DNA from 2 places in the Paraburkholderia sp. GAS334 genome. Region 2 is predicted to be linked to the other one. Evidence: predicted binding sites of a transcription regulator. Region 2 holds the regulator's gene; the other holds the start of a gene.
The links. Region 2 encodes HrcA, which represses chaperone genes, less so after heat shock. Its sites were predicted from a motif close to TTAGCACTCNNNNNNNNNGAGTGCTAA; they were not measured.
Positions count from the first base shown of each region.

Region 1: the regulator HrcA is predicted to act here: its motif matches at 8,063-8,089, upstream of rpoH (RNA polymerase sigma factor RpoH).

Region 1 covers NZ_JBNDMO010000002.1:402,316-414,178, forward strand. Annotated here, with positions in the region: gene rsmD (16S rRNA (guanine(966)-N(2))-methyltransferase RsmD) at 1-209, opposite strand, end outside; gene ftsY (signal recognition particle-docking protein FtsY) at 460-1,815, shown strand; gene maiA (maleylacetoacetate isomerase) at 1,925-2,569, opposite strand; gene P3T21_RS05225 (fumarylacetoacetate hydrolase family protein) at 2,602-3,300, opposite strand; gene ybiB (DNA-binding protein YbiB) at 3,497-4,471, shown strand; gene leuA (2-isopropylmalate synthase) at 5,001-6,662, shown strand; gene P3T21_RS05240 (nuclear transport factor 2 family protein) at 6,797-7,180, opposite strand; gene P3T21_RS05245 (acyloxyacyl hydrolase) at 7,230-7,790, opposite strand; gene rpoH (RNA polymerase sigma factor RpoH) at 8,148-9,083, shown strand; gene cydP (cytochrome oxidase putative small subunit CydP) at 9,383-9,646, shown strand; gene P3T21_RS05260 (cytochrome ubiquinol oxidase subunit I) at 9,636-11,228, shown strand; gene cydB (cytochrome d ubiquinol oxidase subunit II) at 11,263-11,863, shown strand, end outside.
Region 2 covers NZ_JBNDMO010000003.1:235,376-247,238, forward strand. Annotated here, with positions in the region: gene dnaK (molecular chaperone DnaK) at 1-42, opposite strand, end outside; partial or broken gene P3T21_RS07965 (thioredoxin family protein) at 196-629, opposite strand; gene grpE (nucleotide exchange factor GrpE) at 674-1,258, opposite strand; gene P3T21_RS07975 (RNA-binding S4 domain-containing protein) at 1,764-2,171, opposite strand; gene hemH (ferrochelatase) at 2,256-3,335, opposite strand; gene hrcA (heat-inducible transcriptional repressor HrcA) at 3,500-4,519, opposite strand; gene P3T21_RS07990 (NAD kinase) at 4,775-5,722, shown strand; gene recN (DNA repair protein RecN) at 5,853-7,520, shown strand; gene glnE (bifunctional [glutamate--ammonia ligase]-adenylyl-L-tyrosine phosphorylase/[glutamate--ammonia-ligase] adenylyltransferase) at 7,539-10,331, opposite strand; gene P3T21_RS08005 (YhdP family protein) at 10,579-11,863, shown strand, end outside.

The sequences.
Region 1 (11,863 bases), on a different contig from region 2:
AGATCAAGGCAGCGCAGGCCGTCGAGGCGCTGGCCGAGCCAGTTGAAGAGCGTTTCGCGCACGCGGTCGGGCGTCGGACGCAGGCCGTCGAGATCGAGCACCGGCAGCGGCGTGCGCTTCCAGTCGCCGCCGATGATGCGGATTGCGTGCGGCGCCTTGCTGCGGCCTGAGGATGCGCCATGCGCGCGGGAAGGAGAGGATCGGGGCATGCGGAAATCGTCTTGCGTGGAGAGCGCCCGCGTCTGCGACGGCGGGCCGGAGCGCCAACGTTACCACAGGCCCGCGCTGCCCCGCCGCTGCCACGGTCGCGGCTTTGGCACGACGTCCGGCGACGGGCCCGGGCGCGCCTGATAAAATGTCCGGCTTCCAGCGCCTTGCATCCCGCATTGCCACGCTGCCTGCCGCTGTCGCCTGGTCCCGCGTCGCGGGAATCGGCGCGCGCTCTCACCACGCCAGATCATGTTCAGCTTTTTCAAACGATTCAAGGGCTCGAAAACGTCCGACACCGTGCCGCAGGAAGCGCCTGCGGAGCAGGAGCAGGAACAGGTTGCGGCTGAAGTGGCGCCGGCTCCGGTTCCAGCGCCTGCCCCTGTCGTCGCGCCGGCAGCGCCTGCTGCCGCGCCGGTAACCCCTACCGCATCGACACCTGTGGCGCCTGCTGCGCCGTCTTCCGCGCCCGTTACGCCTGCGGCTCCCGTCGACCGCGCTGTGTCGCAAGCGCAGACAGCGCCGGCCCCGGCACCCGCTGCCGAACAGTCCAGGCCCGCTACGGCATTTACCGCGCCCACCGCCCAACAGTCACCGCAACCCGTAGCACGGTCCGCGCCGTCCGTATCCGCAACGCTGGCCGCAGAACCTGAAGCCGACGAAGAAACCGTCGAAATCGTCCCGCCGCCCGCGCCGGAGCCGGCCGCAAAGAGATCCTGGCTGACGCGCCTCAAAACCGGCCTGTCGAAGACGAGTTCGAGCCTGACAGGCATCTTCGTCGGCGCGAAGATCGATGAGGACCTGTACGAGGAACTCGAAACCGCGCTGCTGATGTCCGACGCGGGCGTCGACGCCACCGAATTCCTGCTTGAGTCGTTGCGCGAAAAGGTCCGCGCCGAGCGCCTGACCGATCCGCAACAGGTGAAGACCGCGCTCCGCTCGCTTTTGATCGACCTGCTGAAGCCGCTCGAAAAGTCGCTGATGCTAGGCCGCGCGCAGCCACTCGTGATGATGATCGCGGGCGTCAATGGCGCCGGCAAGACCACCAGCATCGGCAAGCTGGCGAAGCATCTGCAGCGCTTCGATCAGTCAGTGCTGCTCGCCGCCGGCGACACGTTCCGCGCCGCCGCGCGCGAGCAGCTGGCGATCTGGGGCGAGCGCAACAACGTGACCGTCGTCGCGCAGGAAAGCGGCGATCCGGCCGCAGTGATCTTCGATGCCGTCGGCGCCGCGCGTGCGCGCAAGATCGACGTGTTGATGGCCGACACTGCAGGCCGTCTGCCGACGCAATTGCATCTGATGGAAGAACTGCGCAAGGTGAAACGCGTGGTCGGCAAGGCGCTGGATGGCGCGCCGCACGAAGTCCTGCTCGTCATCGACGCGAACACCGGACAGAACGCACTCGCCCAGGTCAAGGCCTTCGACGACGCGCTCGGCCTGACCGGCCTCATCGTCACCAAGCTCGACGGCACCGCGAAGGGCGGCATTCTGGCGGCGATCGCACGGCAGCGTCCCGTACCGGTGTACTTCATCGGCATTGGCGAGAAGGTCGAGGATCTGCAGCCGTTCAGCGCCGAAGAATTCTCCGACGCGTTGCTCGATTTCTGACACCGTCCGTTCGATCCGCAAAAAAAGGGCGTCCAGTGCACGAGCCGCACTGGACGCCCTTTCTACATCACCCGCGCATTGAAACGCACACCGCGCACCCACGCGGAAGTCACTCCGCGTCCGGCTGCTCGCCCGGCGCCGCACGCTGAAACGCGTCGATCTGCATCGCGTGTTCGTAGATCCGGTGAATCGTCGGAAACGGCGCGGTATCAATCTTGAAGCGGTGCGCGTTGAATACCTGCGGCACGAGGCACGCATCCGCGAGCGTCGGCGCGTCGCCGAAACACAGCTTGCCGGTACGCGCGTCGCTGGCGAGATGCGTCTCCAGCGTCGCGAAGCCCGATTCGACCCAGTGCCGATACCACGCGTCTTTCGCCTCATCGTTCACGCCCAGCGTGTGCTTCAGGTACCTGAGCACGCGCAGGTTGTCGAGCGGATGAATCTCGCACGCGATCTGCAGCGCGACCGAACGGACATACGCGCGGTCACGCGGCGTCGCGGGCAGCAGCGGCGGCTCGGGATACGTCTCGTCGAGCCACTCCATGATCGCGAGCGACTGCGTGTACACATCGTCGCCATCGACGAGCGTCGGCAGGATCGCGTCCGCATTCAGCCGGCGATATTCAGGCTTCAACTGCTCGCCACCGTTACGCAACAGATGAACCGGCACGTAGTCGCACGGCAGGTTCTTCAGGTTCAGCGCGATCCGAACGCGATACGACGCCGAGCTACGAAAATAGCTGTAGAGCTTCATGCGCTGTGTCTCCTCCCGTGACTCCGGCGCCATCAGACGACGCGCACGCTGAAGTCGCCAAGCCCGTCGACGCCGCCCTTCATCACTTCGCCCTTGACCACCGGGCCGACACCTTCCGGTGTGCCCGTGAAAATCAGGTCGCCCGGTTGCAGCTCGAAGAGCGTCGACAGATACGCGACGGTTTCCGGAATCGACCAGATCAGGTCCGACACGTCCGAACGCTGTTTTTCCTCACCATTGACGGTGAGCCAGATCGCGCCGTTGTCGATGTGACCGACTTTCGAGGCCGGATGAATCGGGCCGAGCGGCGCTGAATGATCGAAACCCTTCGCGGTATCCCACGGGCGGCCGAGTTTTTTCGCCTCGGCCTGCAGGTCGCGGCGTGTCATGTCGAGCCCGAGCGCATAGCCATAGACATGCTCGAGCGCGCGCCCAGCGGGAATATCCTTGCCCGCCTTGCCGATTGCAGCGACGAGTTCCATCTCGAAGTGCACGTTCTTCGACTGCGACGGATACGGGAAGCTGCCGGTTTCGCCCGGCGCGACGTACACGACGGCGTCGGCCGGCTTGCAGAAGAAGAACGGCGGCTCGCGGTCGGGATCGTGCCCCATCTCGCGCGCATGCGCCGCGTAGTTGCGACCCACGCAATAAATCCGGCGCACCGCAAACTGCTCGCTGACTCCGACAACAGGCACCGCGACAACCGGCGCCGGCGCAAACACGTAACTCATCCTGTTCTCCGTTTTTTGTGGGATGCCGCGCAGGCGGCGACTAAACGATAAGTGTAACGCGCATGCACAATCTTGCTGGATCGCGACAGATGCGATACTGGAGGCCTTTACCGTCCCGTCGGCCCACCGCGAGCGCGCGTTTGTCCGTTTGTGTGTCCGCCCGCGCCGCCGAAACTTCCGCACCACGCCCTATCCGATGATCGAATCTCCCGACACCACGACCGCCGTCCTCCCGTGCGCCCGTTTCATCAAGGAAATCGGCCGCGGGCCGAACGGCGCCCGCGCGCTCTCCGCCGAAGATACGCACACGCTGTATAGCGCGATGCTCGACGGCCGCGTCTCCGACCTCGAGCTTGGCGCAGTGCTGCTCGCGTACCGCGTGAAAGGCGAAAGCGCTGACGAACTGGCGGCGATGCTGTCGGCGGCGCACACGTCGTTCGAGCCGGTTCGCGTGACGCACGATGCGTATCAGGCAGTGTCGATCCCGAGCTACAACGGCGCGCGCAAACAGGCAAACCTGGTGCCGTTGCTGGCGCTGCTGCTGGCCCGCGAAGGCGTGCCGGTGCTGGTGCATGGTGTGACTGAAGACCCCGGCCGTGTGACGAGCGCCGAGATTTTCGCGCATCTGGGCGTCGATCACGCGCCGACCCACGCGGCCATCGAAGATGCGCTGGCCGCCCGCCGCCTTGCGTTTTCGCCGATCGCGACACTCGCGCCCAAGCTCGCGCGGCTGCTGGCGCTGCGCCGGCGGATGGGTGTGCGTAATTCGACGCACACGCTCGTCAAGATCCTGCAGCCGTTCGAGCCGTACGGGCTGCGTCTCGTGAACTACACGCATCCGCCGTATCGCGAGAGCCTTACGCAACTGTTCGCTGCGCATCCCGACGCGGCCGTCGGCGGCGCGCTGCTCGCGCGCGGCACGGAAGGCGAGGCCGTCGCGGACACGCGGCGTCAGGTGCAGATCGACTGGTTGCACGACGGCGCGTGCGAAACAGTCGTCGCCGCTGAGCGCTCATCGCCGGATGCGCCCGAAGTGCCGCTGCCGGAAGCCCGCGACGCGGCGACCACAGCGGCATGGATCGAAGCTGTGATGCGTGGCGAAGTGCCCGTTCCGCTGGCAATTTCCCGTCAGGTCGAGCTGATCACCGAAATCGCGAAACGAGCCGCCTGACAGGGGCTGGCGCGGGTTTGAGAGACGCTTCCTGTACTCCTGAACCTGCGAATCCGAACATCGCCGGTTGACAGGGTCCCGCACCCTGACATACAGTCACCGGATGCGTTCCCTTCCGAACACCCTCCGAATTACCCTCAGCCGCCTACCGCGGCTTCTATCGCTACGTCTAGCGTAAGTCAGGCGTAGCACCGCGCATCCAGTTTCACAGCGCGGTCCTCCAGCAGTTCCGCAGTTTCAGCTTCACCCCAGATCCGCCGTACCTCTTACAACCTGTCGTCAGTGTTCGTCCGTTTATCCTTCGGATGAATCGCGAGGTCAAAATGCACGTTGCATGGGCACAAGCCATCGCCGTCAACAGCGTCATCATTGCGATGACCTTCTTCGTTCGCGCCCGTTCGTTGCTACCGCCAGCCACCGGCTGGCGGACCGTGCCCCTAAGGGAAGCGCGCCGCTAGTGCAGCTCGCCGCCGCTACATCCCTTTACACGCAGACACACACGAACACGACACAACGAACGAGGTTCACCATGTTGCGCAACCCTGCTGAGAAGTACCGCCCTTTTCCCGCCGTCCGCCTGACCGGCCGTAAATGGCCGAGCCGCACGATCGAGCGTGCGCCGGTCTGGATGAGCACCGATCTGCGCGATGGCAACCAGTCGCTGATCGAGCCGATGAGCATCGCGCAGAAGCTCGAATTCTTCGAGACGCTGGTGGCCATTGGCTTCAAGGAAATCGAAGTCGGCTTTCCGTCGGCTTCGCAGACCGACTTCGATTTCGTTCGCAAGCTCATCGACGAAAACCGCATTCCCGACGATGTGACCATCGAAGTGCTCGTGCAGTCGCGCGAAGAACTGATCGCGCGCACGTTCGAGGCGCTCGAAGGCACGCCGCGCGCGATCGTGCATCTTTACAACGCGATCGCGCCGTCGTTCCGCAAGATCGTGTTCAACCAGTCGAAGGACGAGGTGAAGGCGCTGGCAGTGGAAGGCACGCGGATCATCCGCCAGTACGCCGACGCGCGCCCGCAGACCCACTGGATCTACCAGTATTCGCCGGAAACGTTCAGCATGACCGAGCTTACCTTCGCGCGCGAAGTGTGCGACGCGGTCGCGCAGACGTGGCGTCCGACGCGCGATCACAAGATGATCGTCAACCTCCCCGCGACGGTCGAAGCGGCCACGCCGAACGTGTTCGCCGACCAGATCGAATGGATGGACCGCAACCTCGGCTATCGCGACAGCATCGTGCTCTCGGTGCATCCGCATAACGACCGCGGCACGGCTGTCGCCGCCGCAGAACTTGCGTTGATGGCGGGTGCCGATCGCGTCGAAGGCTGTCTTTTCGGCAACGGCGAGCGCACCGGCAACGTCGATATCGTCACGCTCGCGATGAACCTGTACACGCAGGGCGTCGATCCGGGCCTCGATTTCTCCGATATCGACGCGGTGCGTCGCGTCGTTGAACGCTGCAACCAGATTCCGGTACATCCGCGCCATCCGTACGCGGGCGATCTCGTGTTCACGGCGTTCTCCGGCTCGCATCAGGACGCGATCCGCAAGGGTTTCGCCCAGCAGGCGCCCGACGCCGTCTGGGAAGTGCCGTATCTGCCGATCGATCCGGCCGATCTCGGCCGCAGCTACGACGCGGTCATCCGCGTAAACAGCCAGTCCGGCAAGGGCGGCTCGACGTATCTGCTGGAGCGCGGTATGGGCTTCACGCCGCCGCGTCGCGTGCAGATCGAGTTCAGCCACGCCGTGCAGACGGTCGCGGATCAATCCGGCGTCGAAGTCACCGGCGACGCGATCTGTGCGCTCTTCGCACGGGAATACTTCGATACGGACGGCCCGGCGGCGCGCGTCACCGCGTCGACCGTACGCTGGGAGAACCGCGACGTGAACGTCGTCGGATCGGCTGATGCACGCGCCGAAAGCGGCGGCGAATCGCACGCGCAGTCTGTGGCACGGGCGATGACGACGGCCGCGGGTCAGTCGATCGAAATCACGTCGTATGAAAGCCTGCGGACGACGGACGGCCGCGTCGCGGCGTTTGTCGGCTGCCGCGTCGACGAGCAGCCGGTACGGTACGGCGTTGGCGTGAGCGAGGACGATGCGACTGCGGTCGTCGATGCGGTCGTCAGCGGTGTCAACCGCGCGGTATGGGCGCCGGTCGACCGGCGGGTCGCAGCGTAGGCGTAGAGGTTAGCGTCAGAAAAAACGGCTGACACGCGACACACCCAGTGCCGAAGCGTCGAAACATGACGCAACGTCACGCGTAACGCGCCCAGGCGGCTCACAAGGCGGCCTGGCGATGGAACCTACCGGGTTCACTCGATCGCGCAGCGCGTCGCCTGCCAGGCGATCAGACGCCAGCGGCCCGCTTCCTGCGTCTGGATCGCCGTGTACGCGATCGGAAAGAGCAGCGCGCCATTGTTCGCTTCCATCTCGATCAGCGCGCGGCCCGTGACAACGCAGGTCTCATTGCCCACCGCGATCACGTCCTGCGACTGGATCTCGATCTGACGGTAACGACGGCGGCCGGCCGTGATGGCGTCGATGAACTGCTGCTTCGACTCGCGCTTGCCGTTCGTATGGACGTAGATCACGTTGTCCGACAGCAGCGTGTCGAGCAGTTCACCGTTGCCGTCGACCATCGCGCGAAAGCGGTCCCGCTCCAGCCCGCGAATCGCCTCGATCACTTTTGCCGCCATCGCTCAGCCCCCTTGCATCGAAGGGCGCCGCGCGCGGCAACGCCGATCGTCAGAAGTTGTATTGCAGATATAGCTGGGTGAAATTTATACCAGGATTCGGCTCTTTGATACCGGCGTTCGACATATGCTGGAAACGAAATCCCGCCGCGTACTGCTGACGGTCGCCAAACTGGGCGCCGACGCCCGCCATATCCGCGAACTGAAACGCCGTCGATAGCGTGTACGAGCGGGAAATCGTCGGACTGGTCAGCACACGCACGCCGACGCCCGCCTCGATAAACGGCCGGAACCAGCCTGAACCCTTGATGAAGCGGATCACCGGCGTGACGCCGAGTTCGCCGGTGTTTTTGTGGACGTCGCCCTCACTGCTGTGCCACCACGCGACGTGCGCCTCGCCGATCAGCGAAAAATGCCACCCGCCGATCTCCCACCACGTCAGATCCGGATCCCAGACAACGCCGAGATCAAGCTTGTTGACGTGATGATCGGCCATCCCGCCCGCAACCTGAACCCCGAACTGATCCGCGGCGGCCAGCCCCGAAAAGGTCAGGAGCCCCAGAACGAACGCGCATCGAAGCGCCGGGCCGAGACTTGAGTTTTTCTTTTTCATTGAACACCCTCTGCCCAATCTTCAGGGTCGCCGCGAGGCGGTTGCCAACGTTTTCGAGATAAGCCGGTTAAAAAAGAACCTTATCCAAGAGAAGGGATTGACGCAAATAGTTCCTTTAGATATGACGAAAACCGGTCGTTCTATCGCGTTCTCTGCCGCGACGGGTAAATTGTACGGGCCAAGCAAAGTTTTTGCAGTTGGCGTATCATGCTATTGAACATGAAGTTTCGATAGGATTTACGGAACTCTCAAGTCCCTACGGCCTCTAAGTATTAGCACTCCTGTTACCAGAGTGCTAACATCCACGGGAGTCGTTTTCTGACTGAGCTTTTGGTTGATTCCATAGGAGTTTCTTACGTGAGCAATGCACTGACCCTTCCGAGTACTCTGAGCCCGTCGTCGGCTAAGGCCGCTCCGGCAGGTGCACTGGCGCTCGCGCATTCTTCATTGCTGCCCGGCCAGCTGGGCAATATCGACGCCTACATCCAGGCCGTTAACCGGATTCCGATGCTGACGCCGGCGGAAGAACGCCAGTTCGCCACCGAATTTCGCGAGCAGAACGATCTTGGTTCCGCCCGCCGTCTGGTACTGTCGCACCTGCGCCTTGTCGTGTCGATCGCGCGTAACTACCTGGGCTATGGCCTGCCGCATGCAGACCTGATCCAGGAAGGCAACATCGGCCTGATGAAGGCCGTGAAGCGCTTCGATCCGTCGCAGAACGTGCGTCTGGTTTCGTACGCGATGCACTGGATCAAGGCCGAGATCCACGAATACATCCTGCGCAACTGGCGCATGGTGAAGGTTGCCACCACCAAGGCGCAGCGCAAGCTGTTCTTCAACCTGCGCAGCCACAAGCAGGGTTTCCAGGCGTTCACGCCGGAGGAAATCGAAGGCCTCGCGACTGAACTGAACGTGAAGCGCGAAGAAGTGGCCGAGATGGAAACGCGTCTGTCCGGTGGCGATATCGCGCTGGAAGGTCAGGTCGAGGACGGTGAAGAAGCGTATTCGCCGATCGCGTGGCTCGCCGATTCGCACAACGAGCCGACGGCCGTACTCGCCGCACGTCAGCGCGACAAGCTGCACAGCGACGGCATCGCCAGTGCGCTCGAAGCGCTCGACGCCCGCAGCCGCCGCATCATCGAGGCACGCTGGCTGAAGGTCGAAGACGACGGTTCGGGTGGGTCGACGCTGCACGAACTCGCTGATGAGTTCGGCGTGTCGGCGGAACGTATCCGTCAGATCGAGGCGAGCGCGATGAAGAAAATGCGCGGCGCTTTGAGCGAATACGCGTAACGCGCCAGCCGGTTTGTTCGGCACATGTAGTACACCAGGCCCTGCCTTCGAAAGATGGCGGGGCTTTTTCTTGTCTGCCTCTCAATTCCCGAGCCATTTCCGGGACAGTCGCGCCCTTTTAGTTGACGCAACGCAAAGAGCGCGGTGATACTGGTTTCGCGGGTTCGCCTTCGCGACCGTATGCCGCAGCGTGGAACGCCCGCGTCGACTGGCCCGCTCCTAGAATTCCGTTATGCATTGCCTGGCCGCGCCATGCGGCCCGACCGGCATTCCTCTCATGGAGCCGTCATCGACCGATCATGACCATAACGCTGAATCACAGGACCCCCGCTGCTCACCGAAGCCTGCGCGCGCGTTGCACCGCATGGGCGCGCGGCCCGACCTTCGCACGCGACATCGTCATCGTGCTCGCGATCAAGTTCGCGCTGCTGATGATCCTCAAATACGCATTCTTCAATCATCCGCAGGCGGAGCACATGTCGCTGCCGCCCGCGGTCGTCGCGCAGGCGCTACTCGCCATTCCCGCATCGCATCCGTCTCAAGGTGATACTCATGCCCGCTAGCGAAGTCGTCGATCTTTCGCGCTTACAGTTCGCCGTTACGGCGCTCTACCATTTCCTGTTCGTACCGCTGACGCTCGGCCTTTCGTGGCTGCTCGTCATCATGGAGTCGGTCTACGTGATGACCGGCAAGCAGATCTACAAGGACATGACCCAGTTCTGGGGCAAGCTCTTTGGGATCAACTTCGCGATGGGTGTCACGACCGGGCTCACGCTCGAGTTCCAGTTCGGCACGAACTGGTCGTACTACTCGCATTACGTCGGCGATATTTTCGGCGTGCCGCTGGCCGTCGAAGGGCTGATGGCGTTCTTTCTGGAGTCGACCTTTGTCGGCCTGTTTTTCTTCGGCTGGAACCGGTTGTCCAGAGTGCAGCATCTGACCGTCACGTTCCTCGTCGCGCTCGGGTCGAACCTGTCGGCGCTGTGGATTCTGGTCGCGAACGGCTGGATGAACAATCCGGTCGGCGCCCACTTCAACTACGAAACGATGCGGATGGAACTGTCGAGCATCTTCGACGTGCTGTTCAATCCGGTCGCGCAGGTGAAGTTCGTCCACACGGTGTCGGCGGGTTATGTGACAGCGTCGATGTTCGTGCTCGGTGTGTCGTCGTGGTATCTGCTGAAGCGTCGCGATACAGAATTTGCACTGCGTTCGTTTGCGATCGCGGCAGGCTTTGGTCTCGCGTCGACGATATGCGTGATCGTGCTCGGCGACGAATCCGGCTATCGTACGGGTGAAGTTCAGCAGGTCAAACTTGCTGCCATTGAATCAGAATGGGAAACGGCGCCCGCGCCTGCACCGTTCACGATCTTCGGTATTCCGAACCAGCAGGAAGAGCGAACCGACTATGCGATCCGGGTACCGTACGCACTCGGCATCATCGCGACCCGTTCGCTCGATGAACCGGTGCTTGGCCTGAAAGACCTGATGGCGCATAGCGAAACGCGCATCAGGAATGGCATGCTCGCGTACGGCGCGTTGCAGCAGCTAAAAAGCGGCGACGACACCGACGAAGCCCGCGCGACGTTCGACGCGCACAAGGCCGACCTCGGCTACGGCCTGATGCTCAAGCAGTTCACGACCAACGTCACTGACGCCACGCCTGATCAGATCAGGCAGGCCGCTAAGAAGACGATCCCGCCCGTCGCGCCGGTGTTCTTCTCGTTCCGCCTGATGGTCGGCCTCGGCATCCTGTTCCTCGCGACGTTCGTGCTCGCGTTCTGGTTCTGCGCGCAACGCTCGCTGCTGCTCGACAAACGCCGCTGGTTCCTGCGCTGGGCCGTGTGGGCGATCCCATTGCCGTGGCTTGCGGCCGAGTTCGGCTGGATCGTCGCTGAAGTGGGCCGTCAACCGTGGACCATCGCGGGCATTCTACCGACGTCGCTGTCCGCTTCGAGCCTGCAGCCCAGCGATCTGTATCTGAGCCTCGCCGGTTTCGTGGTGTTCTACACGGCGCTCTTCATCATCGAGATCATGCTGATGTTCAAGTACGCGCGTCTGGGTCCGTCGTCGCTGCACACGGGCCGCTATCACCACGAGCAGGACACGCTGGCGCCGGCACTGGCTGGCAAGCCCACTGCGTAATTCACCACCAATCTGTTCAACGGGAAAATTCATCATGGATTACGCAACCCTCAAACTGGTCTGGTGGGTGCTGATCGGCGTGCTACTGATCGGCTTCGCGCTCACTGACGGCTTCGACATGGGCGCGGCGATCCTGCTGCCCTTCATCGGCAAGACCGACGGCGAGCGACGCATCGTTGTGAACACGGTCGGCGCCACGTGGGAAGGCAATCAGGTCTGGCTCATCACGGCAGGCGGCGCGATGTTCGCGGCCTGGCCGCTGGTGTACGCGGCATCGTTCTCCGGTTTCTATTTCGCGATGCTGCTTGTCCTGTTCGCGCTGTTCTTCCGGCCGGTCGGCTTCGACTATCGCAACAAGCGCGAGGATCCGCGCTGGCGCACGGCGTGGGACTGGGCTCTGTTCGTCGGTGGCTTCGTGCCGGCACTCGTGTTCGGCGTCGCGTTCGGCAACCTGCTGCAAGGCGTGCCCTTCGAGTTCGATACCGATCTGCGCGTGACGTATCACGGCGGCTTCTTCGCGCTGCTCAATCCGTTCGCGCTGGTGTGCGGGCTTGTCAGCGTGTCGATGCTCGCGGCGCACGGCGCGGCGTTCGTCAAGATGAAATCGGATGGCATCGTGGCGCGACGCGCGTCGG
Region 2 (11,863 bases):
CGAGTTCGTGGTGCCGAGGTCAATACCGATGATTTTGCCCATTTTTCCTGATCTCCTGAACTTTGATCGCTGCGAAAAACGCGCTGTGCCCTCAAGGCTGGCGGCGCATTTCGCCTTCAATTCATACCTGCACTCAAAATGAGTGCATCCGCATCGTTTTCAAGACCCTGAATGCAATGCGGTCATTAATTTTTCTCAATCGCCTGCGCCCGCGGTGCGAATTTCCGACACGCCTGCATCGCTTTCCTTTCCGGCGGCCCGGATTTTCTCACGCGCCGCCGCGACGGCCGCCTCGAACTGCCCAAGGGCCATGCCAGCCGGTCGCCCGGCCGGACGCTTGCCACGATGGAAGAAAAACCACGTCGGCACGTCATGCAGCGGCGGCCCGGTTCGCGGTGCGCGTAGACGCTGCTGTGAAACCACTTGAGCCCGAGCGCACGGATGGCGTCCGGTAGCGCCAGCATCGCCTTCTTCGCGATTTCGCAGTTAAAAGCACCCGAAACCCCGGAAGAAGACGACCGCCAGTTCGTCGTCAGCTGATGCAAGGCCGGCGTCGAACGCGTATCGGCGCCCAGTTCCTGTATGTCGAAGACAGCGAACGCGGTGGCTTCGAGGGGGATACCGGCCATGACAGTTACGCTTCGCGCGCGGCCTGACAACGGATCGCGGCCGCTTACTTCGACGCCGCGTCCGGCGCCGCGACGGTCACGAGCGCCGGACGCAGCACGCGGTCGGCGATCACATAACCCTTTTGCAGCACGGCGACGACGGTGTTCGCTTCCTGATCGGCCGGCACCACCGAAATGGCCTGGTGACGATGCGGATCAAACTTCTCGCCGACCGGATTCAGAGCGACGACGCGACCCTTTTCCAGTGCGCCGGTCAACTGACGCAGCGTGAGCTCGACACCTTCGCGCACCTTCGTGAGATCGGCTGAGTTGTCGGCGAGCGCTGCTTCGAGGCTATCGAGCACCGGCAGCAGATGTTCAGCGAAGCTTTCGATCGCGAACTTGTGCGCCTTGGCGACATCGTCCTGCCCGCGGCGACGCACGTTTTCCGTCTCGGCCTTCGCGCGCAGGAAGCTTTCCTGCAGTTCGACGATCTTTGCCTGCGCTTCGGCCAGTGCGGCATCCGCGGGCGCAGCTTGCGCCGGGCTTTCCTGCTGCAGGGTCGAAGCAGCAGCATCAGCAGCCGTGCGACCCGTTTCGTCAGCAGGCGTGGGATTCTGGCTGATCGGATTCTCTTGCGTGTTTTCCATGTCGCTGAAAGTCGGTTAAAAAATAAATGGCATCGCGGCGTCTACATTTCATGCTCGCCCAAACAGGCGTTGCATAAACACGACAAGCCGCCGCTTATCGACGGTGCAGATGGGGCCCGAGTTGGCGTTTTCAAGGCCGCGAGGGCCCGAATTCGCACCGGGATCGTGCGGTGAAACTGGCCGTTACAACAATCACGCGGCCGTCATCAGATTGAGATTGAGCCCGATGCGCGACTGTCCTAAACTCCACTTAGACGTTCGAAAAGACACGTTTACCCTAACAGGTGTAAGCTTCGCTGCAACCCATTGCCTTAACTGCTTTACCACCCAGCCAGATCGCCGTTTCAATCCCGCATCTATGAGGGGAGTACCGTGAAACTGACCTTCGCAATCTCGGTGGTCGCTCTGGTACTTATCGCGGGTACCACGACCATCTGTATGTCCGGGGCCGTCAACGAAAGCACGACCGAATACGGTGGTGTGCATCAGACGATGGAAAACCTGTTCAATTCCCACCTGAAAGTTTGTCGATAACGCGCCGGTCACGCTTGGTCGGCCGTCCTTGCATGGCCGCGGCCGGCTCGCGATACGTCTTGCGTCGCTCCTGTTCCAGCAATCGCTTTTCCCTGCCTTCGGATGTTTCTGCGTAGAGCGTCTGCGCAATGGTTGCCGGACCCCGCACGTCGCAGATTCCCAGCACCTCCACCTGCCATAAAACCTGTTCGATCTGGATTTCGACCGGGTCGCCCACGCGCACATCCTTCGACGGTTTCACCGTCGCGCCGCCGATCCGCACGCGCCCTTTCTCGACAGCGTCCGCCGCCAGCGAGCGCGTCTTGAAGAAGCGCGCGGCCCAGAGCCATTTGTCGATGCGCAGACGCGCGCCCGGTTCAGTGTCAATCCTGTAGTTCATTGAAGCTTCCGTCCTGACGGGACGCCCCGCCCTGTGTCAACCCTTCTCAGCCCTTCTCAACCCTTCTCAACCCTTCTCAACCCTTTACGCCTGCGCAACCGCCGTTCCCTGCACAGGCGCCGGCTGGATCACCGGCCAGCCCTGCAGATGCTGCGCGACGATCTCGCCCAGCGCCGCGATCCATGCTGAAGACGCGTTGACGCAAGGGATGCGGTGAAATTCCTTGCCGCCCGCGTGCAGAAACTCGTCACGCACCTCAAGGCCAATTTCCTCGATCGTCTCCAGACAATCGGCGGTGAAACCTGGACAGAACACGTCCGCGCGGCGCACGCCCGCGAGACCGAGCTCTTTCAATGTCGGTGCCGTGTAGGGCTGCAGCCATTCAGCACGCCCGAAACGCGACTGGAACGTAATCCGGCATTCCACCGGCGACAGATGCAACGCGTTCATCAGCAGCGCGCCCGTCTGCTGGCATTGCTCGTGATACGGATCACCCAGATCGAGCGTGCGTTTCGGCACGCCGTGAAAACTGAGTACGAGCTTGTCGCCGTTCGCAAAGTCCGGATGGCCGTGCGTCTGCCAGTAATGGCGCACCTGCGCGGCCAGCGCAACGATGTACGCAGGATGATCGCAATAGTGACGCACCGTGCGGATTTCCGGCTGGTTGCGCATGCGCCGAAGGGCGACGAAGGCCTCGTCGAATGCGGTGGCTGTCGTGGACGACGAATACTGCGGATACATCGGCACCAGCAGCACGCGCTCCGCGCCCGACAGTTTCAGCTGGTTCAGCATCGCGGGAATGCCCGGCGTGCCATAACGCATCGCATAATCGACGATCACCTGATAGTCGTTCAGATGCAGCAGATGCCGCAGCGCTTCCACCTGCTTTTCCGTATGCACACGCAGTGGCGAGCCTTCCGGCATCCACACGGCCGCGTATTTCCTGGCCGACGCGCGCCCGCGAAACGGCAGGATCAGCAGACGCAGAACCACCTGCCAGACCACAGCCGGAATCTCGACCACGCGGGGATCGGACAGAAACTGCGCGAGATAGCGGCGCACGGCGCGAGGCGTCGGTGCATCCGGTGTGCCGAGATTGATCAGCAACACCGCGACACGATGTGACGTAGCGGACTGCGAAGGCCGCTCGAGATCGAAACGCATAGTCAGTTGGCCTGGTGGCGTGCTGCAGGGAAACGGTTCAGGTGAAGCCCATTATAGCGGCGCGGTTTTCCGCCGATAGCTGGCCATTCGGCCTATTGGCGCAGCGCGCGCCATCGCGCATCATCTGTCTCAAGAGATGCGCGACGAGCGGTGTGAGCCCTGTGCTATTGCTGGCTGAGGCTCATCGAAAGCAGCCGTGCGGTGATGTCGACGATCGGAATCACACGGTTGTAGGCCATGCGCGTCGGCCCGATCACGCCGAGCGTGCCGACGATCTTGCCGTTCACTTCGTACGGCGCTGTCACGACGCTCATTTCTTCGATCGGCACGAGATTCGATTCACCGCCGATGAAAATCTGCACGCCTTGTGCGTGACTCGACACGTCGAGCAACTGAAGGAGGCTGGTCTTCTGGTCAAACACATCGAAAAGCTTGCGCAGCCGCGCCATGTCCGACGAAAGGTCGGCGACCTCGAGCAGATTGCGCTCACCCGAAATCAGCACCGTCTCGCCGGGGTCGGTGTCGTCGGTGCTGGCGGTGACGGCTGCGTGCATCAACGTTGTCATGTCGCCGCGCAGTTCGTCGATTTCGTCGCGCAGGCGGCGACGCACTTCGTCAAACGAAAGGCCCGCGAAATGCGCGTTGATGTAATTGGAGGCTTCCACCAGTTGCGACGGCGAGAAGTCGCGCTGCGTCGCCATCATGCGGTTTTGCACGTCGCCTTCGGGCGTTACGATGATAAGCAGGATGCGCTTGTCGGACAGGCGCATGAATTCGATCTGCTTGAACACGTGGCTGCGCCGCGGCGTAAGCACGACACCCGCGAATTGCGACAGGCTGGACAGTACGCTCGCCGCTGCCGCGACGATCTTTTGCGGCTCGCCGCCCTGAAGCGTGGTTTTGACCGTGCGCATGACGGCTTCCTCGTCGGCGGCGGACTCGACGGTGAGCATCGTGTCGACGAAAAGGCGGTAGCCGCGCGGCGTCGGAATGCGTCCCGCAGAGGTATGCGGGCTGATCACGAGGCCGAGATCCTCGAGGTCCGACATCACGTTGCGGATGGTCGCAGGACTCAGTTCGAGGCCCGAGTAGCGGGAAAGCGTGCGCGAGCCGACCGGCTGACCTTCGGCGATATAGCGCTCGATCAGCGTTTTAAGGAGGGTTTGTGCGCGAGGATCTAGCATGACGGAAAATTTTAGCTCAACGGCGGCACTACAGGGAGCGATTACGGAACGTTTCGCGACATTTACAGGTTCGCGCGGCAACCTGTGCCTCGCGAAGTACGATGTCGCAGCGACACTCCGCCGGTCGGCTTGTCAACACTGGTTCACCATTCTAACGACAAACCCGCGCATACCGCGCGGCGGGTCCCTTCACCGCGCGACGCCCCGGCAGGTGGCGCCTGGAGCGGCACCTCGTGCCGCTCCGCTTCGGCCACAATGGGAAAGGTTCTTTTCGACGCACAGCTATGGTGTAATGCCGGCATGCAAGTAACCAGCCAGTTCAAGACCGTCGCGCTAGTCGGGCGCAGCAACACGCCAGGCATCGGTGAGCCGCTGACGGCGCTCGCCTCGTGCATTGCAAAGCGCGGCTTCGATGTCGTGTTCGAAGCGGAGACGGCCCACGAAATCGGCGTGACCGACTATCCGGCGTTGCGTCCCGCCGAGATTGGCGCCCGCGCCGACGTCGCGGTGGTGTTGGGCGGCGACGGCACGATGCTCGGCATGGGACGTCAGCTGGCGCCCTATCGCACGCCGCTGATCGGTATCAATCATGGCCGGCTGGGCTTCATCACGGACATCCCGATTTCGGACATGCAGGAAATCGTCCCGCAGATGCTCGCGGGCACTTTCGAGCGCGAAGAACGAACGCTGCTCGAGGCCCGCATTATGCGTGACGGCGAGGCGATCTATCACGCGCTGGCATTCAACGACGTGGTGGTCAACCGGAGCGGTTTCTCGGGCATGGTGGAACTGCGCGTCTATGTCGACGGGCGCTTCATGTACAACCAGCGCTCGGACGGGCTGATCGTCGCCACCCCGACTGGCTCGACGGCGTACGCGCTGTCGTCGTCTGGGCCGATCCTGCATCCGGAACTGCAAGGGCTCGTACTCGTGCCGATTGCGCCGCACGCACTGTCGAACCGCCCGATCGTGATTCCGGACGATTCAGCGGTCAGCATTCAGATCATTTCGGGGCGTGACGTGAACGTGAACTTCGACATGCAGTCGTTCACGGCGCTGGAACTGAACGACACCATCGATGTGCGTCGTTCGCGCCATACCGTGCCGTTCCTGCATCCGGTCGGCTACAGCTATTACGCGACGCTGCGCAAAAAGCTCCACTGGAACGAACACCCGTCGCTCGCGGACGATCCGCAGACCTGAACCGGCCACCGAACGATCGAATGACCAGATGACCGACATGCGCGACCGCGCAGGAACGCAATAGCGCAACAACCCAACCGCGCCGCCCGCTTCGAATTCGCCGCTAAAACAGCTAACCAGACCATACTCCATGCTTTGCCATCTCTCGATACGCGACTTCGTGATCGTCGCCGCGCTCGATCTTGAATTCGACAGCGGCTTTACGGTTTTCTCCGGTGAAACAGGTGCAGGCAAGTCGATCCTGATCGATGCGCTCGCGCTGGCGCTCGGCGCGCGAGCGGATGCGAGCGTCGTGCGCACGGGCGAGTCACGCGCCGACATCACCGCCGAGTTCGCGACCCACGCGCAGGTCGAACGCTGGCTCGACGAGCAGGCGCTCGGCGCCGATGCCGAAGACGCGCACGGCAGTACGGTCATGCTGCGCCGGGTGGTCGATGCGAACGGCCGCTCGCGTGCGTTCATCAACGGCACGGCGGCCACGCTCGCGCAACTGCGCGAAGTCGGCGAAATGCTCGTCGATATTCACGGGCAGCACGCGCACCAGTTACTGATGCGACCGGACGCGCAGCGCGAACTGTTCGACACGCATGCCGGGCTACTCGACACGGCGGCCAAAGTCACGCGCGCCTGGCGCAGCTGGCGCGAAGCAGCGCAAGCGGTGGAAACAGCCCAGACACGCGATCGCGAACTGCAACTCGAACGCGAGCGTCTTGCCTGGCAGCTCGCCGAACTTGACAAGCTCGCGCCGCAATCCGGCGAATGGGAAGAGGTCAACACCGAGCATCGCCGGCTCTCGCACTCGGCGAACCTGATCGAGGGCGTAGAGGCCGCGCTCGGCGCATTGTCCGAATCCGACGAGGCGATGATCACGCATCTCGGCTCGATCATCTCGAAGGTGCGCGATCTTGCCGAAATCGATCCTGCGTTGAACGATGCGCTCGCCGCGCTCGAGCCCGCCGAAATCCAGTTGCAGGAAGCGTCGTACTCGCTCTCGCATTACGCGCAGCGGCTCGAGCTCGATCCCGACCGGCTCGCCCAGGTCGAAAAGCGCCTCGAAGCATTGCATTCGATGGCGCGCAAGTTCCGTCTTCAGCCGGAAACCCTGCCCGAAGAACACGAAACCCGTCGGGCGCAACTCGCCGCACTCGATGCCGCTGCGGATCTCGACAGCCTCCGCGCCGCCGAAGCCAAAGCAAAAGAAGCGTATCTCGCCGAAGCAAAGGTACTGTCGAAGTCGCGCACGAAGGCAGCCAAAGCGCTCGGCTCGGCAGTCACGACCGGCATGCAGGAACTGTCGATGGCCGGCGGCAGCTTCGAAGCGGCGCTTGTGACGCTACCGGAAGGTGGCGCGCATGGCATGGAACAGATCGAGTTTCGCGTCGCGGGCCACGCAGGCGTACCGTTGCGGCCGCTCGCGAAAGTCGCGTCGGGCGGCGAACTGGCCCGGATCAGCCTCGCGCTCGCCGTGATCGCCAGCACGGCCAGTCCCACCCCGACACTGATCTTCGACGAAGTGGATACGGGCATTGGCGGTGGCGTCGCGGAAGTGGTCGGACGATTGCTGCATCAACTCGGACGCGACCGCCAGGTGCTGTGCGTCACGCATTTGCCGCAGGTCGCGGCGCGCGGCGATCATCACTTTCAGGTGGCGAAGGGCGGGAACGGCGAGGGCGGCACGACCAGCAGCGTCACGCCGCTCGACAAGTCGAGCCGCATCGAAGAAGTCGCGCGGATGCTGGGCGGCATCGAGATCACCGCGACCACGCGCAAGCATGCGAAGGAAATGCTGACGGCCTGAGGGCCCGCCCCGCCGCCCTCACCCAAACACCCGCCGCCACAACCCGAGCACCGCTTCCCGCTCCGCCTTCACCTGCTCCGGATCGACCCGCGCCTTTTCCATCCCGTCCAGACGCAGCCTGTGCTGCAGCTTGCGATACGTCCGGTAAGCCGCCCCCACTGTCTCCGCTTCTTCCTCGCTCATCAGACCGAAGCGCGACACCTCGCGTAGCAGCGCAATATTCCCTGTGTTGCGGATCAGCTCCGGATCACGCGCGGCGTGCAGCAGCACCCAGTACTGCACGGTGAACTCGATATCGACCATTCCACCTCGGTCGTGTTTCAGATCGAACAGTTCGGTCCGGTTCGGATGCCCCGCCGCGACGCGCTCACGCATCTCGACAATTTCCTTCGCGAGCAAAGCGGCATCGCGCGGCGTCGTCAGCACCTGGGTGCGGATCGCCTCGAACCGCGCGCCGATCTCCGCGTCGCCCGCACAGTAACGCGCGCGCGACAGCGCCTGGTGTTCCCACACCCACGCGGTGTTGGCCGCGTCGCCTTCGCGCAGCTGATAACGACGGAACGCGTCCAGATCGGTGACGAGCAGCCCCGATTCGCCATTCGGCCGCAAGCGCAGATCGACATCGAAGAGCGTGCCCGCGCCCGTTGCCATCGTGAGCCATGTGATGAGGCGTCGCGTGAAGGTGGCGTAGACGTCGGCGGCTGCATCGTCGGGGTCGTCGTAGAGGAAGATCACGTCGAGGTCCGACGCGTAACCCAGTTCCTTGCCGCCCAGCTTGCCGTACGCGATCACCGCGAAGCGCGGCACCTCGCGATGCCGTTTGGCGACCGTCTTCCAGACGGCTTCGAGCGTCACGTCGAGCACGGCGTCGGCGAGTTCGGAGAGCCTGTCGCTCACATGCTCGACGGTAAGATGCCCAGCCAGATCGATGAGCAGGATCCGGAATACTTCCGCCTGGTGCGCGTGGCGCAGCAGGTCCATCTGCTGCTCCACGCCGTCCGCCGCGGCGATCCGCGCACGCAACGTGCGCTTGAACTCGGGCCAGTCGAACGGGCTTGCGATGGCCTCGTCATCGAGCAGTTCGTCGAGCAGTTGCGGATGCCGGATCAGGTAACCCGCCGCCCAGCGCGAGCCGCCCAGCACCGACAGCACACGATGCAGCGCCACCGGATATTCCGTCAGCAGCGCGAGATACACGCCGCGCCGGCTCACCGTTTCGAGCAGATCGAAGAAGCGCGCGATCGTATCGCCGCGCCGCTCGGCCGGCTCCAGCGTGCGTGCGGCTTCGAGCGCGCGCTGCGCGACGATGTCGAAGCGCTGTCGGCTACGCTCGGCGAGCCCCGTATAGCGCGACGAACGCCAGACGGCACGCAGCCGGTCGAGCAGCTCCGCCGGTTCCGCGACGCCCAGTTCGACGATGCGCGCGCGCAGCGCTTCGTCGGCGCTTTCGTCATCGAGCGCGCTGCTCCAGACCCACACCGCCGCGCCGTCTTCCGGCGCGCCGCAGCCGTGCTGACCGTTCACCTTGTCGGCGAAAATCTGATCGAACTGCAGTTCGACGCGTTCGCGATGTCCGTCGAGCGTCGTCATCAGCGAGGCGTAATCGTCGAAGCCCATTGTCTTCGCGAGCTGCGCGCGTTCTTCGGGCTCGACCGGCATCGCGTGCGTTTGCGCGTCGCTACGGTATTGCAGCCGGTGTTCCAGGTCGCGCAGGAAGCGATACGCCTGCGAAAGCTCGACGCACACCGAAGGCGCGATCAGCCCGTGCGCCGCGGCGTGCCGCAGCACGCTCAACGTCGGCCGCACGCGGAAACCCGCGTCCTGACCACCGCGAATCAGCTGGAACACCTGCGCGCTGAACTCGATCTCGCGGATGCCGCCGCGTCCAAGCTTGATGTCGTCGGCCTTGTCGGGACGCATCGACGCGCGGCGCTGCGCTTCCTGGCGGATCTGCAGATGCAGCGAGCGAATCGCCGCGATCACGCCAAAATCCAGATAGCGGCGATACACGAACGGCGTGACGATCGCGTCGAGCTGCTTTGACAGACGTCGCGCCGCCTCGCTCTCGCTTTCCGACACGAGCCGGCCCTTGATCCACGCGTAACGCTCCCACTCGCGGCCCTGTACATAGAAATACTCTTCGAGCATGCCGAGGCTGCACACAAGTGGCCCCGAATCGCCATTCGGACGCAGCCGCATATCGACACGAAACACGTAGCCATCGGCGGTCACTTCGGCGAGCGCGGCGATCAGCCGTTTGCCGAGGCGCGTGAAGAAGTCCTGCGTCGCAATCGGCGAGCGCTGGCCGCCGGCCGTCTCGCCGTCCTCTTCGTAGAGAAAGATCAGATCAATATCCGACGACACATTCAGCTCGCGGCCACCCAGCTTGCCCATGCCGACCACGCCCAGCGTGAGGCGCTCGCCATCCGGGCCGTGCGGCTCGCCATAGAGCGTTTCGAGGTCGGCGGACAGGACGGCCAGCGCGCGCTGGATCGTCGCTTCGGCGAGATCGGTCATCGTGCCGGTGACTTCGGCGACATCCGCGCGGCCCGACAGATCGCGCTCCATCACGGCGCAGAAGACCTCGGTGCGTAACTGGCGAAGCGCCTTTTTCAGGGCATCTTCGGTGAGCGGCACATCGGACGAGGCACGAAGCTGGCCGGTCAACGCATCGAGCCGCGCGTCGATCTGTGCGCGGGTGACCGGCGCGGCAGCCAGTGCCGCCACGCGTGCCGCGAGTCCGGGTCGGGCCGCCACGGCGCGTGCCGCGTAGTGCGACCAGGCGGAACTCATCAAGGTGGATTCAGTCATCTAAGGTCTGGCTCGCTCGTTGCTACATCAATCGCGACATCGCACAACACGCACACCATGCACATCGCGCGGACAGGTTGAGTCCGGCGCAGCCATCAGCACGGCTTCAAAGGTGAGCTTCGCGCCATGTCATACCCCGTCGCAAGGCTTGCTGGCCGGACGTTTCACCCAACGCCCGTGGCCGCTGGCCCGTGTGTTACATTTCGTCGTCAGACCGCAAAACTACCATACGCCCACCCGTCGCAGCATGTCCGAGCCAAACGAATCCGCCGAGCCGCACGAAGCCGGACGCGCCAGGCCCAACAGCGGGAGCGACCATGCTGTGCTGCGCCATACGCTGCGAGTCGTCCTTGCACTCGCGCTGGTGCTGTACTTCATCGTGGCGACCCTCGTCCTCGGTTTGCGTTACGCGGTCCTGCCGAACATCGATTCGTTTCGTCCGCGCATCGAAGCGGTCGTGTCCTCGAAGTTGCACGCGCAACTGAACATCGGCCAGCTTGCGCCGCACTGGACAGGCTTCCAGCCCGGCCTCGACATCACCAACGTCACGATCCGCGATAGCGACGGCAACACTGCGCTGACCATTCCGCACGCCACCGCGACCCTGTCGTGGAGGTCGTTCCTGCAATTCGCGCCGGTGCTCTCGACCCTGATCGTCGACAAACCGGACGTGCTGATCGCGCGCGGCACGGACGGCGTGCTGTCCGTCGCCGGCGTGCCGCTTCCCACCCGCCACACCGGTAGCGACACGTTCACCACCTGGCTGCTGCGTCAGCAGGCCATCGTGCTGCGCGGCGGCACGCTGCGCTGGCGGGATGCACGGCACGACGCGCCCGAAATCAAGCTGCACGACATCCGTCTCGCGATTCTCACCGACGGGTCCGATCACCGGCTCGCGTTACAGGCGCCGGCCGAGGGCAACGTGTTGCACGGCCCGCTCGACTTTCGCGCGAACTTCCGTCACGCGCCGCTTTCGGCGGCCGGCAAGCCGATCAACTGGAAAGGTCACGCGTATCTGTCTACCGGTCCGGTCGACCTGCCGACGCTCGCGCGCTATATCGATTTCCCGGTCGAAACTTTCGCGGGCCGCATCGATAACTCGATCTGGATCGACTTCGCTGAGGGCCGCATGACCTCCGCCGGCGGCCATCTGGCCGGCGCCAATGTATCGATGCGCGTGCGTCCGACGCAGCCGAAGCTCGACCTGCCAGTCGCGGATTTCATCTGGAACGTGGACCTGGCCAGCCGCGACTTCAAGTTGCAGTTGAGCGACCTGCATGCCGAACTCGGCCAGCCGCCGCTCGATGACGGCACGCCGGTCACGCGCTCGCTCACGCTCTCGACGCTGAACGGCCGTTTCCGGATGCCGAGCGTCCAGCACGGCCAGCTGATCAGCATCAATGGCGATCGCGTCGACCTCGGCATCCTCGCGGAATTCAGCCGTGCGCTGCCACTCCCACGCAAACTGTTGAACGAACTCGTGCGCTTCAACCCGCGCGGAATGGTCGCGAACTACGTGATCGAAGTCGAGC